One region of the Rhizobium sp. BK661 genome, then DNA from elsewhere that is predicted to be linked to it. Evidence: predicted binding sites of a transcription regulator. Region 1 holds the regulator's gene; each other region holds the start of a gene.
The links. Region 1 encodes LexA, which represses DNA repair genes until DNA is damaged. Its sites were predicted from a motif close to TGTTCNNNNTGTGTTCNG; they were not measured.
Positions count from the first base shown of each region.

Region 1 (3,889 bases):
TTTGTCGCACGCTTCTTTGCTGGCATCCTCCTTTCCTCAATGATCGGAGGCTTCTCGACCGCGCTCTTTGCAGTCGAACATTTCCATCGGCTCAGCGCTTATGGATTGCCCGCAAATCTCATGGCCATGCCGGTAATCTCCTTCGTGGTGATGCCTATGGGCATGTTCGCGATGCTGCTGACGCCGTTTGGCCTCGATATCGTTCCCTGGAAAATCGCCGGCTTCGGGCTCGAAATTGTGATCGCCATTGCAAAGATGGTCTCGGGATGGGGCGGCAACGTCGATATCGGCCGATTGCCGGTTTGGTACTTTCCTGTCGCCGTCGCAGGCTTCCTCGTGCTTGCGCTTCTGCGCACCAGACTGCGGTACCTCGGCGCTGTTGCGATCGCGTTGGCAACTCTGCTCGTTGTGCTCGCGCCGTCCAGACCGGCGCCAGATTTCATCATTGCCGAGGATGGCGGTCTCGTCGCGATTGTCGACAATCAGGTTATTGCTTCCAACCGGACGCGCCCACCCGACTTCATTTTCGACCAATGGCGAAGGGCTCTGGTTGCGGAGCAAGCCCGGCCGCCGCTCCTGATAGAGGGTGTCAAACCAGTCCGCCGGCGAGACGGCGACGGCAAGCCTCGGAGGCTCTCGGCCGACGAATTGCATAACGCTCGCAACGCGTTGCGGCAGGTCGTTGCGAGAGGCGTTGAGAACCGTTTCGTCTGCCTGAAAGGCGCTTGGTGCACAGCGGCGCACGACAGCGGCTACGTTCTGACGATCATCGAAGATCCCGCCTACGTCGGCGCTGCCTGCGACACCGCCGACATCGTCGTTACGCCCGCTCGTCTGCGCGCAAACGAATGCCGGTCAGGTGCATTGTTGTTCACGGGCGAAACCTTGCGCCGCTCGGGTGCGGCAGAGATACGAATAGACGAACAGGGAACGCCTGTCGTGACGACGGCCTATACGACACTTGACCGGCCCTGGATGCGGCATCGGGCATACAATTGGCGAAGCGGCACCTTCGACGGAGAGCCGCCTGTCTTTAGTGATAGCGGCGAATGAGGCCGACCAGCTTGCCCTGAACCTTGACGCGATCGGGTCCGAAAATACGCGTTTCATAAGCCGGGTTCGCAGCTTCAAGCGCGATCGAAGCGCCCTTGCGGCGGAAGCGCTTGAGGGTTGCTTCCTCGTCATCGACAAGTGCGACAACAATGTCGCCGGCGTTGGCGGTGCTGCCGTTGCGGATAATCACCGTATCGCCGTCGAAGATGCCGGCCTCGATCATCGAGTCTCCCTTCACCTCGAGCGCATAATGCTCGCCTGGGCCAAGCATGTCGGCCGGAACCGTGATGTCGTGCGTATTGTTCTGGATTGCAGAAATTGGCACGCCTGCAGCGATCCGCCCCATAACAGGTACAGAGGCCGAATTGCCATTGTCCGCATGCGCGGCCGGCTTTGGCGGCGCCACCGGTTGAGGTTTGCCAAGGCTGCCCTCGATCACGCTCGGCGAGAAACCGCGGCGCGGCTGGAGACTGGGATTATATGCCTCTGGCAGCTTGATGACCTCCAAAGCGCGGGCTCGATTCGGCAGTCGGCGAATGAAGCCGCGTTCTTCCAGCGCCGTAATCAGGCGGTGGATGCCCGACTTCGACGCGAGATCGAGAGCGTCCTTCATTTCGTCGAAAGATGGGGGGACACCGGACTCCTTCATTCGTTCGTGAATGAAGAGAAGAAGCTCCTGTTGCTTGCGCGTCAGCATCGAAGTTGAACCCCAGAGTTGTGAAACAAAGCCAGAACAGACACTATATGTTCCATATGTGTTCTGCAAGTACCTAAATTTTCGTAAAACTTGCCTGCAACTTGTTCAGTTTTTGCGTCGCTTTTGAGTGAATGCGGAGAAGGGGGTTGCATTGTTCTCTTGCCCGGCGCACATCTTCGCAAATCCCCGGGGAGTTTGCCATGAGCGAAGCACATCCGCTGGACCACATTGTGCTGCCGGTGTCCAACATCAGGCTTGCGCGCGAGCGCCTCGGAATGCTGGGATTCACCGTCGCGCCAGATGCGCGGCACCCGTTCGGAACAGAGAACGCCTGTATCTTCTTCGCCGACGAAACTTATCTGGAGCCGCTGGGCGTCGCCAGCCTCGAACTGCACGAGGCGTCGGCGAGGAAGGGCAACGTCTTCACCGCGCGTGACCGTGCCTTTCGGTTTCGATGCGGCGAGGATGGACTGTCCGCAGTTGTCTTCGCGACGGGGGACGCCGACCGCGACCACGCTAGATTCCTTGCGGAGAAGATCAACGGCGGTGAGATGCTGCAGTTCGAGCGGCCGATGAAGATGCCCGACGGCTCGGAAGCCATTGCTGCATTCAAACTCGCGTTCGCAGTTGACCTGCGCGCACCTGATTTCTTTTTTTTCACCTGCCAGAGGGTCAATCCGCTGCCTGCCGATCGAAGGGCGCTGCAAGTGCACCCAAATGGCGTGGGCGGGATCGCGGAGATCGTTCTTGGCGCGCCGGACCCAAAGGCGTTTGCGCCATTTGTGCGCGCCGCGGCGCACGGCCTGACGGTGATCAACGAGGCCTTTGGTGTGAGTGTTGCAACGCCCAACGCCAGGATCATCGTTCTGTCCCCCGATGGACTGGATGCCTACTTCGATATTTCTGCACCCTCAGACGATCGCGGCCTGCGCGGCGTTGCCGTTGTTTTCAAGGTCGGTGATCTCGCCGTGACAGAAGCGCATTTGGCTGCTAACGGGATGACCTACACGCGCAAGAACAATCGAATTCTGGTGAAGGCAGCGCCCGGGCAGGGTGCGCTCTTCGCCTTCGAGGAGAAACGATGAGCCAGACAAATTCCGAAGTCGCGGTCGGCGAAGGCGCCGGCCGCGTCACCTTTTCGAATACCGGCAAGCTGTCGCTGATTGCCGGACCGTGTCAGATGGAGAGCCGCGAGCATGCGTTCATGGTCGCCGGTGTATTGAAGGAGCTTTGCGACAAGCTTGGTATCGGCCTTGTCTACAAGTCCTCCTTTGACAAGGCGAACCGGACATCGCTCTCCGCTCAGCGCGGCATCGGCCTTGATAAGGCGCTGGAGGTTTTTTCCGACCTCAAGAAGGAATACGGTTTTCCTGTCCTGACCGACATCCATACCGAGGAGCAGTGCACCGAGGTGGCGACGGTCGTCGACGTCCTGCAGATCCCGGCCTTTCTCAGTCGCCAGACAGACCTGCTGGTCGCAGCCGCCAAAACCGGTCGCACAATCAACGTCAAGAAGGGCCAGTTCCTTGCCCCTTGGGATATGAAGAATGTCTTGAACAAGCTCAATTCCAGCGGCAACCCGAATATCCTGCTTTGCGAGCGCGGCGCTTCCTTCGGCTACAACACGCTGGTCTCCGATATGCGCTCGCTGCCGATCATGGCGGCGATGGGCGCCCCTGTTGTTTTCGACGCCACCCATTCGGTGCAGCAGCCCGGAGGGCAGGGTGGTTCCAGCGGCGGTCAGCGCGAGTTCGTGGAGACGCTGGCGCGCGCGGCCGTTGCCGTCGGTGTGGCAGGTGTGTTCGTCGAAACGCACGAAGATCCTGACAACGCGCCGTCTGACGGTCCGAACATGGTCTATCTCAAGGACATGCCGAGGCTTCTCGAAAAGCTCCTGGCCTTCGACGCGATCGCGAAAAGCTGACGTTCAAAAGACTGACATGTTCGTGTAATAGGCCACGCACGAATATCGCTGCGAAGCATGCGCAAAGCGCCATTGTAATTTGCGCATCTTCGATTAAGACGGATTTCAAACGATTTATCCACCCTCAAGCAGGAAAAGCCGATGACCGCAATTACCGACATTATCGCCCGCGAGATTCTCGACAGCCGTGGCAACCCCACCGTCGAAGTCGATGT
Region 1 covers NZ_JANTYT010000009.1:125,584-129,472, forward strand. Annotated here, with positions in the region: gene FHX16_RS19130 (ComEC/Rec2 family competence protein) at 1-1,053, shown strand, start outside; gene lexA (transcriptional repressor LexA) at 1,034-1,750, opposite strand; gene FHX16_RS19140 (VOC family protein) at 1,951-2,835, shown strand; gene kdsA (3-deoxy-8-phosphooctulonate synthase) at 2,832-3,674, shown strand; gene eno (phosphopyruvate hydratase) at 3,816-3,889, shown strand, end outside.

Region 2 (3,889 bases), on a different contig from region 1:
GGGCGATCTGCATCACCTGTTCCTGGTAAACGATAACGCCCTGCGTTTCCTTCAGCAGGTAATCGATCGTCGGATGGATCGACTCGATCTCCTCCTCGCCGTGCTTGCGGGCGTTGTAGGTCGGGATGTTTTCCATCGGGCCTGGACGATACAGGGCCACGAGCGCGATGATGTCCTCGATGCAGTCCGGCTTCATGCCGATCAGCGCCTTGCGCATTCCCGCACTTTCCACCTGGAACACGCCGACGGTTTCGCCGCGCGAGAGCATCTCGTAGGTCAGCTTGTCGTCGAGCGGGATCGATGCAAGGTCGACCTTGATGCCGCGCTTGGTGACGAAATCGACGGCGACCTTCAACGTCGTTAGTGTCTTCAGTCCGAGGAAGTCGAACTTGACCAGGCCGGCCTGCTCGACCCACTTCATGTTGAACTGCGTGACCGGCATGTCGGACCGCGGATCGCGGTACATCGGCACCAGCTTCGACAGCGGACGGTCGCCGATGACGATACCGGCGGCGTGGGTGGAGGCGTGACGGTAGAGACCTTCGATCTTCTGTGCGATATCGAGCAGGCGGGCTACGACGGGCTCCTTGTCGGCCTCTTCCTGCAGCTTAGGCTCTTCCTCGATCGCCTTCGACAAAGGCGTCGGATTGGCCGGATTGTTCGGCACCAGCTTACAGATCTTGTCGACCTGACCGTAAGGCATCTCCAGCACGCGACCCACGTCTCGCAAAGCCGCGCGTGCCTGCAGCGAACCGAAGGTGATGATCTGCGCCACCTGCTCGCGGCCGTATTTGCGCTGCACATAGCGGATCACCTCTTCGCGGCGATCCTGGCAAAAGTCGATATCGAAGTCCGGCATCGAGACGCGTTCCGGGTTGAGGAAGCGTTCGAAGAGCAGCGAGAAACGCAGCGGATCAACGTCAGTGATGGTCAGTGCGTAGGCGACGAGCGAGCCCGCACCCGAGCCACGGCCCGGGCCGACGGGGATGTCATGCTGCTTTGCCCATTTGATGAAGTCCGAAACGATGAGGAAGTAGCCAGGGAACTTCATGCGCTCGATAACGCTGAGTTCGAATTCCAGGCGTTCCCGGTAGTCCTTCTCCTCATAGCCGGGCGACATGCCGAGTGTGGCTAGGCGATTGTCCAGCCCCTCCTCTGCCTGCCTGCGCAATTCCAGAGCCTCTTCGCGTTCGGCCTCCTCGGGATCGGCCGTCGCGCCGGTGAAGCGCGGCAAGATCGGCTTGCGTGTCTTCAGGATGAAGGAGCAGCGCCGGGCGATCTCGACGGTATTTTCCAAGGCTTCAGGCAGGTCCGCGAACAGCTTGGCCATTTCGGCGCGGCTCTTCAGGTAGTGATCGGGTGTCAGGCGGAATCGGGTATCATCCGAGACAATGGCGTTGTGGGCGACGGCCATCAGGGCGTCGTGCGCATCATAGTCCTCACGGGTCGGGAAGAAGGCTTCATTGGTGGCGACCAGCGGCAGGTCATACTCGTAGGCAAGGCCGACCACCTTCTGCTCGTGGCGCTTGTCGTAGGTGCCGTGCCGCTGCAGCTCTACATAAAGCCGGTCGCCGAAATGGCGCTTCAGCAGCAGAAGGCGTGCTTCCGCCTGGGCGGTATGCCCGTCCTTAAGCGCCATGTCGATCGGCCCCGTCAAGGCGCCGGTCAGAGCGATCAGACCGCCGGTACCGATCTCATCGAGCCAAGAGGCGCGAATGTGAATCGATTGACCGTTGCCCTCACCGCCGAGATAGGCGCGGCTGACAAGGTCCACCAATCGCTCGTAGCCGGCATCGGTGGCCGCCAAGAGCACCAGCGACGGGAGCTTGACGAGTGCCTGCTGGCCGCCTCGCCGTTCCGTCTCAAGACTGTCTTCCATATCGATCGAGACCTGGCAGCCAATGATCGGCTGCAGCCCCTCATCCATCGCCTTCTGCGAAAATTCGAGGGCGACGAACAGATTGTTCGTATCGGTGATCGCGATCGCCGGCTGACTGTCGCCCGACGCCTTGTAGAGAATCTTCTTGAGTGGCAGCGCGCCTTCAAGCAGCGAGTAGGCTGAGTGAACCCGCAGGTGAACGAAGCCTGGCGTGCCACCGATAAAACCGCTTGCCGCGTCTTTCTCCGCACCCGCCATAACATGCCTTCCGATCACCTGAATCAATCAGGTCTATTCTCAGCATTGAGGGGTCGATGTCCAGAGAAGCGATCGGGTTCGGACCGCATGGCAGCCATGCGGTCCCCTGAATTCTTACATTGCCATGCAGATCAGCGAGAAGCTGGCAACGAACATTGCGATGGAGGTGAATGCTGCGATATCACGGATCATGTCAGTCATTTGGCTCTCCTGTTCTCTTATGTTTTCAGTTTGTTCCGCCCTTGTTCTATTGTCAACAGGATTCTTTTCCGCTCTGCTGGCTGCATGGCACGGGGAGAAAAGCATGCTTAAGTTTGTCTTAATTGTTGGATTGGCTTGGTCGGCAGCGTTTACCGCTCGGGCCGAACAAATCGATCCCGCGCGCATCATTGACGCGACGACGGGCGATTGGGACGGCGACGGGCATGAGGATCTCGCGCTGCTGGTTGCTCCGGAAGATGACGCCAGCGACGATCAGATCGGCATCTACCTTTACCTTCGCGACAGCGATCACGAGCTTCTGCGACTTTCGCTTACCGCGCCCGACAAGATTTGGGGCAGCACCAATGCCAATGGCGTCTTCGGGCAGGAACCGTCATTGAAAGCCATTGGCAAATCCTCGATCGCCATCCACTCACAGAACAGTGCGATCGGACGCGACCGCTGGGACCAGACGCTGACAGTGGCCTACCGCAACGAGCAGTTTGTCGTCGCCGGCTATACCTACAATCACTACGACACGCTCGACCCGAATGCCGCCGGCTCCTGCGACTACAACGCGTTGACCGGGAAGTTGCAGAAGGATGGCAAGGACGTCAAAGCCGAGCCACGTGTCCTCCCGATCGCTGAATGGAACAACGAGACCGGGCAATCCATCTGCGGCCAGTGAAGCATGTTCCCTTTTTGTTCTTTACAACTGGCAGTCTTTTTGAGACGTTGCCGAACGAGGGGGATAGGTCATGGATATTGCTGCATTGAACCGGTTCATCGTTGAGGCGAAGGCCCGTACCTATGTTGGCGGCGGAACCCCTGCACCCGCCTGCCGGACAGGATCGCATGACATCGGTTATCAGCGTGGACAGTGGCGCTATCTCGACAGCTATTTCGGCGGCGCCGATTTCGCCGGGCAAGAAGTGGTTTGGCTGGACGGCGAACCGGTCTGGGCGATGAACTACTTCGGACGCATCGTCGAGCATTCGTTGATCGACGGGAAAAGAGCGGGAACGGTGATTAAGGCTGCACTGTCAAAAATGTATGCCGAGTACCGACGTTTTCTCGGCGGCATGGAATTCGAGCATGCTTTCGGTTTCTATGCCGATCAAAACACAGGCGACTGCAGCCATTTCAGCGGTCGTGAAGTGATCGTCGTGAATGAGCGCAGGGCCTATGAACTGGACTACCGTGGCGGTCTCATCCAGCCCTGATCAGAAATCCACGACCTTGCCGTCGGTGATCGTGACGCGGCGGTCCATGCGCCCGGCGAGTTCATGATTATGGGTGGCGATGAGTGCCGCCAGGCCTGATTGGCGCACCAGCGCCTCCAGTGCGTCAAAGACATAGCTCGCCGTTTCTGGATCGAGGTTGCCCGTTGGCTCATCCGCCAGAAGCAGGCTTGGCGCATTGGCGACGGCACGGGCAATCGCCACGCGCTGTTGCTCGCCACCGGAAAGCTCCCCGGGGCGGTGCGCACCGCGATGGCCGATACGCATGTAGTCGAGCAACTGGCCGGCTCGTTCCTTCGCCTCCTTGCGC
Region 2 covers NZ_JANTYT010000006.1:275,104-278,992, reverse strand. Annotated here, with positions in the region: gene dnaE (DNA polymerase III subunit alpha) at 1-2,137, opposite strand, end outside; gene FHX16_RS15770 (hypothetical protein) at 2,442-3,026, shown strand; gene FHX16_RS15765 (DUF5680 domain-containing protein) at 3,097-3,561, shown strand; gene FHX16_RS15760 (ABC transporter ATP-binding protein) at 3,562-3,889, opposite strand, start outside.
Region 2: dnaE (DNA polymerase III subunit alpha) is a predicted target of LexA. The motif match lies at 2,359-2,376, and genes of this name have one in related genera.

Region 3 (3,889 bases), on a different contig from region 1:
CTTCGCTACTTCGGCGAAGTCGCGCACACGCCGCAGCAGGCGACCGGCGATACGCGGCGTGCCGCGGGCGCGCCGGGCAATTTCGCGCGCACCCTCGTCGGTCATCGGCAGGTTCATCAAGCGCGCGCCGCGACGAACGATCAATTCCAGTTCCTCTACCGTGTAGAAGCTCAGGCGGACGGGAATGCCGAAACGGTCGCGCAGCGGCGTTGTCAAAAGGCCAAGGCGTGTCGTTGCGGCAACGAGGGTGAATTTGGACAGGTCGATCTTGACGGAGCGCGCCGCCGGACCTTCGCCGATGATCAGGTCGAGCTGGAAGTCCTCCATCGCGGGATAGAGGATTTCCTCGACGGCCGGATTGAGTCGGTGGATTTCATCGATGAAGAGCACGTCGCGCTCTTCGAGATTGGTCAGGAGGGCTGCGAGATCGCCCGCCTTGGCGATGACTGGGCCGGAGGTCGAGCGGAAATTGACGCCGAGTTCCTTGGCCATGATCTGCGCCAGCGTGGTCTTGCCGAGGCCGGGCGGGCCAACGAAAAGGACGTGGTCGAGCGCCTCGCCGCGGTTCTTCGCCGCCTCGATGAACACCTTCAGGTTTGCGCGTGCTTCCGCCTGGCCGGTGAACTCGTCCAGCGATTGCGGCCGCAGCGTCACATCCAGGTCTTCGCCTCGTTTCTCGGCCGATATCAGGCGCGCGGCTTCACTCATGCTGGCATTTCCCAATCTTCAAACGCTCGTGACCAATACACCAAGCCGAACGCTTTTGGCACCCGCTCGGGCAATTGGATCAGCGAGCCAGTTCCTTCAAGCCGAGACGGATGAGCTTGGCGCTGTCGGCACCTTCACCGGCGGTCTTCATGGCCGCTGCAACGGCGTTGGCCGCCTGATCGCGGGAATAGCCGAGATTCGTCAGTGCGGAGACCGCGTCGGCGACCGGAGCAGCTGCGACGCCTTCGCCCAACTCCTGCTTGAGGCCGATGGTACCGGACGCTTCACCGGCAAAGGCCGGCGCCTTGTTCTTCAGTTCGGTGACGATACGCACTGCGACCTTGGGTCCGACACCCTGAGCGCGGGCGACTGACGTGCGATCCTGCAGCGCAATGGCGTTCGCCAGTTCGCTTGGAGGCAGCGTCGAGAGCACGGCGAGAGCCACCTTTGCACCAACGCCTTGTACGCTTTGCAGGAGGGTGAACCATTCCCTCTCGAGCGCGGTCATGAAACCGAAGAGTTTCAACTGGTCTTCGCGAACATAGGTTTCGATGAAGAGCACACAGGCTTCGCCCACCGAGCCGAGGCGAGACAGGGTGCGCGCCGAGCAGAAGGCGACGTAGCACACGCCGTGGACATCGACGAGGACATAGTCGTCGCCGATTTCTTCGATGGTGCCTTTGAGCTTGCCGATCATGCAAATGGTCCGTTCGGTGGGTTGTCAGTGAAGATTAGCCGGCAAGTGCTGCCTGCCGCATGCGGTTGCTGCCGCGGTTGTGCGCATGGCAAATTGCGATCGCCAACGCGTCGGCGGCGTCGTTGCCTTTGAATTCGACCTTGGGCATCAGGATTTTCAGCATCATGTGGATTTGCTGCTTCTCGCCGTGGCCGACACCGATGACTGCCTTCTTGACCGCGTTCGGCGCGTATTCAGCGACCGGCAATCCGGCACGGGCAGGGACCAGCATCGCAATGCCGCGCGCCTGACCGAGTTTCAGCGTCGCGACGGCATCCTTGTTGACGAAGGTCTGTTCTACAGCGGCCTCATCCGGCTTGTAGCTATGGACGACATCCGCCAGACCGTCATGCAGTTGGCAGAGGCGCGAAGCCAGGTCCATGTCGCCATCCGAGGTGACGGTGCCGGACGCGACAAAGCGCAAGGAATTGCCGAGTGTGTCGATAATTCCCCAGCCGGTGCGGCGCAGGCCCGGATCAACGCCGATGATGCGAATCGTATTTTGCATGCTTCACCCTATTGCACTCGCAAAATAACTGCCATCGATATGTGAACAAAACAAAAACATTCCTTGTTTTTCAGCCGCGCTGTTTACGGCAATTTAAGCTCCGTAGCCGACTTTTGATCCACAAAATGTCAGAGGAGCTCCCTTCTTCAGGAGGTAAGGCTCCCGTGTTCTGTTTACAGGTCAGCCGGCAGGGCGTTCCCGTTCCGCCGGTATGAGCCGTTCCGGAAGGGTTCGTCGTTCATGGTTCAGAGATTTCAATCCCTGTCCTTTAAGGTCATTGCTACATTCATTCTGCTCACCGCGCTGTCGATCGCGGTCATCAACGTCCTCGCTTATTTCGCCAGCAGCCGCATATCCGGCGAGCAGGCGCTCAAGGCAAAGGAGAGCGTGCTGATCTTCCGCGGCGACATGCTGCAGGATCAGCTTCAGCAGCTGGAAAACCAGGCGAACTCGATTGCGCGCATCGAAGCGCTGCAGATGTCGATCACGAGCCTGAAGAGCGGTTGGAAGACAATCGAGAAGACGTCAGGCGATGCGCGCGCCGAATTGAAAAAGGTGTTCATCACCAGCAATCCCAATCCGGCAGACCAGCGCGAAAAACTGATCAAGCCGGAAGCTCCGAGCGGCTTCTACTTCTCCAATCACGAAACGACGCAGGGCGAGGTGGCCCGCGACCTCGAGAACACCGCCTTCAGCGACCTGCTGATTGCCGATCTCGATGGCAACGTTCTCTATTCCTACAAGAAGAACGACGACTTCGCCGAAAACCTGAAGACCGATGCGTGGAAGTCGACCGGCGCCGGTCTCGCCTTTGCCAAGGCCATCGAGAACACCGCCAAGGCGAAGGACGATTCCGCGCCGACCGGCTTTTCAGGTCTTCGCGTCGATGCAGCAAATGGTAAGTCGGCAATCTTCTACGCCGTGCCGATCGTCAAGCTCGGCGCTCCCAAGGGCGTGATGCTCTTCAAGGTGCGCGATGACATCATTACCAGTATCCTCGCCAAGGGTATCGTGGCCGGCAGCACCGCACAGGCCGCGATCATCTCGGAAGATGGCTCGGCTGTTGGCGTGAACAGCGCTGGCCAGCTTGTCATGCTGGATACGGCGCCGTTCACGTTCGCTAAGGACGCGCTTTCGGCAAAGGGGATGACGGTCGACGACTTCGATCGCGCCGATGGTCAGGCGCGCGCCTATGTCCGTGGCATCGACTATCAGGGCTCCCGTTTCCTCGTCGTGGAAAGTGTGCGTCTCAGCGAGCTCAACGCCGGCTCGCTCGAAATCGCGACCCTGCTGACGATGATCGCATTTGGCGTTCTGGTCGTCATGGCGGTGGCGACCTGGATGATCACCAAGCTGCTGTTCTCGCCGCTCGCCCGTCTTGCCGGCGTCACCCGCGACGTTGCCGATGGCAACCTCGACGTCGAGATCGGCAGCCAGAACCGCGGCGACGAGATCGGCACGATGGCCAAGGCCCTGGCGCGGTTCAAGCAATCGCTGGTCGAAGGCCGCGAGCTGGAAGCTGCCAGCAATGAAACGCGGGCGCGCGCCGAGCGGGATCGCCAGCAACATATGGCCGAGCGCGAGGCCGAGGCCCAGACACTGCAGGAAGTCGTCCAGGCGATCGACGAGGGTCTGCACCATCTCGCCAATGGCGATCTTGCCTATCAGATCGAAACACGCTTCCCGAGCGAACTCGAGGGCCTGCGCGTCAATTTCAACGAGGCGCTGGCAGCGCTCAGCGAAACGATGACGGCGATCGGCGGCAACTCCATGGCGGTACGCGCGGGCTCCGAGGAAATGCGCACCGGCGCCGACGAGCTTGCCGGTCGTACCGAGCGCCAGGCCGCTTCGATCACCGAGACTGCAAACGCAATCGATGCGATCACCCAGTCTGTCCGGGTTCAGATCGAGCGCGCCGAGCAGGCCGAACGCATTGC
Region 3 covers NZ_JANTYT010000005.1:302,167-306,055, forward strand. Annotated here, with positions in the region: gene ruvB (Holliday junction branch migration DNA helicase RuvB) at 1-708, opposite strand, end outside; gene ruvA (Holliday junction branch migration protein RuvA) at 788-1,405, opposite strand; gene ruvC (crossover junction endodeoxyribonuclease RuvC) at 1,440-1,952, opposite strand; gene FHX16_RS13995 (methyl-accepting chemotaxis protein) at 2,193-3,889, shown strand, end outside.
Region 3: ruvC (crossover junction endodeoxyribonuclease RuvC) is a predicted target of LexA. The motif match lies at 1,994-2,011, and genes of this name have one in related genera.

Region 4 (3,889 bases), on a different contig from region 1:
AAGCTCCGCGCGATTCATGCCCGCTGCCAACAAGGCCTCGTCGAAAACCCTCCCCGCCGGACCGACAAACGGACGCCCGGCAAGATCCTCCTGGTCCCCAGGCTGCTCGCCAACAAACATGATTTCCGCGTCCTGCGGTCCCTCCCCGAAGACCGCCTGTGTCGCCTTGGCATGCAATGGGCAGCGGCTGCAGGCCGCCGCCTGTTCGCGAAGCGCCTCCCATGTCCCTTCAGCAGCAGATGGCGCAGTCGGCAGGTTCCGGGATGCCGCCTGAAGCTTGTCGTGGAAGGCAGGAGGCATCGTCGCCTCACGCCTGGCCATCGCCAGCACCCGCTGCTCGGCATTCGCGATGAGGTCGGGAATCAACTCCGCCTCGGGCATATTCTTCCAGTATTTCTTCGGCATCTCCGCCTGCATCGCCTTCACCTTCAGGCGCGCAGGATTGAAAATATTGGCAAAATAGGTCTTCCAAAGTTCATCGGCAGGATCGGTAAGGTCAGGTTTGGTGCAGGGCTCATCGCTGAGTGATAACCTCACGCCATCCCAGCTCGCCGAACCCTTTGGCGTCAGGATCATCCAGTCCATGTCGTTGAACCGGCGCTGAAAGAACGGCGCCTTGCGCGTGACGATGTGATGATCCGGCTCGAACCAGGCGAGAAACTTCCGCCTGCCATTCACGGAAATGCCGGATCCCACTTCCTTGAAGCGAAGGAAAGCCGTCATCTTGTGGGCATCGCGGCGAACGCTTTTTTCCATCAACCGCGCAACCGAAACGTCTTCGTCGGACGCCACCGATAGAAGCGACTTGTCGGACTGAAGCCGCCACAGCAGCCGATAGAGAAGAAAGAAGCGGACGGGATCGGAATGGCAAATCACCGCTGAAGCAAGATCAATAAACGCCGGAGGCACTGTCATCGACCGACTGCCGGACACGGGTTGCGGAGGCAATACGTCGCGCTCCCAGAAGAGCTGCTTCTCACCGCCTTCTTCACGCCATTCTATGTCCTCCGGTGCAATGCCGGCACAGGCCAGAGCGCGGGCGGCATTGCGCCATTCGTCGAATTCGCCCCTGCCCTTCAGAACCACGCGGCGCATCAGAGCAGCGTCAATTGCTCGGGCGGCGGCTCGAACATCGTCCGCAAATCCGCTCGATCCGCCAATTGACGTGGCGTCCAGCCCTCTGCCGTCACAAAAGCCTGCACTTTCTTGATCGAGACACCGAGTCTGGAGAGGTCGTCCAAACGCAGCCTCCGGAAGCGACGGGCCGAAAGGATCGCCTTCACCGTTTTGGTTCCGAGCCCCGGCACGCGAAGCAGCCGTTCTCGCTCCGCCTTGTTGACGTCGACTGGAAAGTCGGCCCGATGGCCGAGCGCCCATGCAAGCTTGGGATCGAGATTGAGATCCAGCATTCCGCCGGGCCGCGTCGCGGTGATCTCCTCGATCCCGAAACCGTAGAAGCGATACAGCCAGTCTGCTTGGTAAAGTCGGTGTTCACGCATCAGTGGCGGCTTGATCAGAGGCAGGTTCTTCGAGGAGTCCGGAATGGGACTGAAGGCGGAATAGTAGACCCGCTTCAGGCTATAGCTGCCATAGAGCTGCGCACTCGTCCCAAGGATCGTCGCATCGTTTGCCCCATCGGCACCAACAATCATTTGCGTGCTCTGACCGGCTGGAACAAAACGCTTGCGCGTCTTCGATTGGAGCGTCGGCTCGTCGGCCGCCTCTATCTTCAATCGCAGGTCCCCCATCGAACGGCGGATGTGTGAGGGCCTTTTTTCCGGCGCAAGGCGCGCAATGCCGCTGTCCGTCGGAAGCTCGATGTTCAACGACAGACGATCCGCGTAAAGCCCTGCCTCTTCAATGAGATGGGCCGATGCCTCCGGAATCGACTTGAGGTGTATATAACCGCGGAAGTCATGGGAGACGCGTAGTTCGTGAACGACACGGACCATTTGCTCCATCGTATGATCCGGGGAGCGGATGATGCCCGACGAGAGAAACAACCCCTCGATATAGTTGCGGCGATAGAATTCCAACGTCAGCCAAACCACTTCCTCCGGTGTGAAGCGCGCCCGTTCTACATTGCTGGAGGACCGATTGATGCAATACGCACAATCGTAAATGCAGAAGTTCGTCAGGAGGACTTTCAATAGCGATATGCAGCGTCCATCAGGCGCATAGGCGTGGCAGATGCCGGAACCCTCGGTGGAGCCAAGGCCGCCACTTTTCGCCGAATCGCGCTTTTGTGTTCCGCTGGAAGCGCAGGATGCGTCATATTTTGCTGCATCCGAGAGAATTGCCAATCGTTCTTTTAGAGACTTCCTCATCTTCATGTTCACTATATGTTCTTGCTCAAAAAGTCAATCGAGGTTGGTTTCCAGCCACTCCGACCGGCCTCCGGCCAGCGATACGAATTTTATGGAAATCAGCGGTGGCGATCTGCTATAACCGCAAAAGTTAGGATTGTTGCACGGTTCCGAGGTTCCCCCTCGGGACCTGTTTTCTTTTGTGTCCGCGGCTATGTGGATACAGGGAGTGAAGGACAAAAAAATGGTTGATAAGGTACCGATGACGCAGGGTGGTTTCGTCAAGCTGCAGGAAGAACTGCGCTGGCGTCAGCAGGAGGAGCGTCCCCGGATCATCGAGGCAATCGCCGAAGCCCGTGCGCATGGTGACCTCTCGGAAAACGCCGAATACCATGCTGCGAAGGAAGCTCAGAGCCACAACGAAGGCCGTATCAGCGAGCTCGAGGACCTGACCGCGCGTGCCGAGGTCATCGACCTGTCGAAGATGTCCGGCGACAAGATCAAGTTCGGCGCGAAGGTGAAGCTCGTCGACGAGGATACCGAAGAAGAAAAGACCTATCAGATCGTCGGCGATCAGGAAGCCGACGTTAAGGCGGGACGTATCTCCATCTCCTCCCCAATCGCGCGTGCGCTGATTGGCAAGGAAGTCGGCGACTCCATCGAAGTCAATGCGCCCGGTGGCTCCAAGGCCTACGAAGTCCTTTCCATTTCCTGGGGCTGATTGATCCGTGGACGGTCGAGGGCAGCCGGCTATCGCCAAGGTCAGTGACGTCGAGATTATTGCGCCTAACTTCAAGAAGCGGCTCTCCGGCGTCACGTCCACCATCATCCAGTTGATCCCGGTCCAGCGCGCACTCGGCGAGAAGATTGCAGCCCTTGGACCGGGTCTTCCGGCATCCTTGCCGCACATCCGTTTTCGTGACTTGCTGAAGCTATGGCGGGCGCCGCGCGGCAAGCGGTTTCGCATATGGCACGCCCGTCGCAACATCGAAATGCTGCCGGCCATCCTGATGCGCGATGTCTTGCGCATGCCGCTGAAGATCGTCTTCACCTCGGCGTCCCAGCGCCGCCACTCCGGCTGGACGAAATGGCTGATTTCGAAGATGGACGCGGTGATAGCAACCAGCGGCAAGACGGCGAATTATCTCGAAGTGCCGAGCACCGTCGTTCTCCACGGGATAGACACAACCCGCTTTTCGCCGGCAGATGATAGGGTAGCGGCCAAACGGCTGCTTGGTCTCGACGAGACGAAGAAGATCGCCGGCTGCTTCGGTCGCGTTCGCCATCAGAAGGGCACCGACCTTTTCGTCGACAGCATGATCCGTCTGCTCCCGTCCCGGCCCGACTGGGTCGCAATCGTTGCCGGACGCGCCACGGCACAACACGTCGAGTTTGAAAACGAACTGAAGGCGCGGGTTGCCTCTGCCGGCCTGTCCGATCGCCTACTATTCGTAGGCGAGCACACCAACATCAACGACTGGTATCGTGCACTCGATATGTTTGTCGCGCCACAACGCTGGGAAGGCTTCGGCCTGACGCCGCTCGAAGCGATGGCGACCGCCGTTCCCGTTGTCGCGACGGAC
Region 4 covers NZ_JANTYT010000007.1:156,966-160,854, reverse strand. Annotated here, with positions in the region: gene FHX16_RS16915 (UdgX family uracil-DNA binding protein) at 1-1,095, opposite strand, end outside; gene FHX16_RS16910 (putative DNA modification/repair radical SAM protein) at 1,095-2,327, opposite strand; gene greA (transcription elongation factor GreA) at 2,551-3,027, shown strand; gene FHX16_RS16900 (glycosyltransferase family 4 protein) at 3,059-3,889, shown strand, end outside.
Region 4: FHX16_RS16910 (putative DNA modification/repair radical SAM protein) is a predicted target of LexA. The motif match lies at 2,333-2,350, and genes of this name have one in related genera.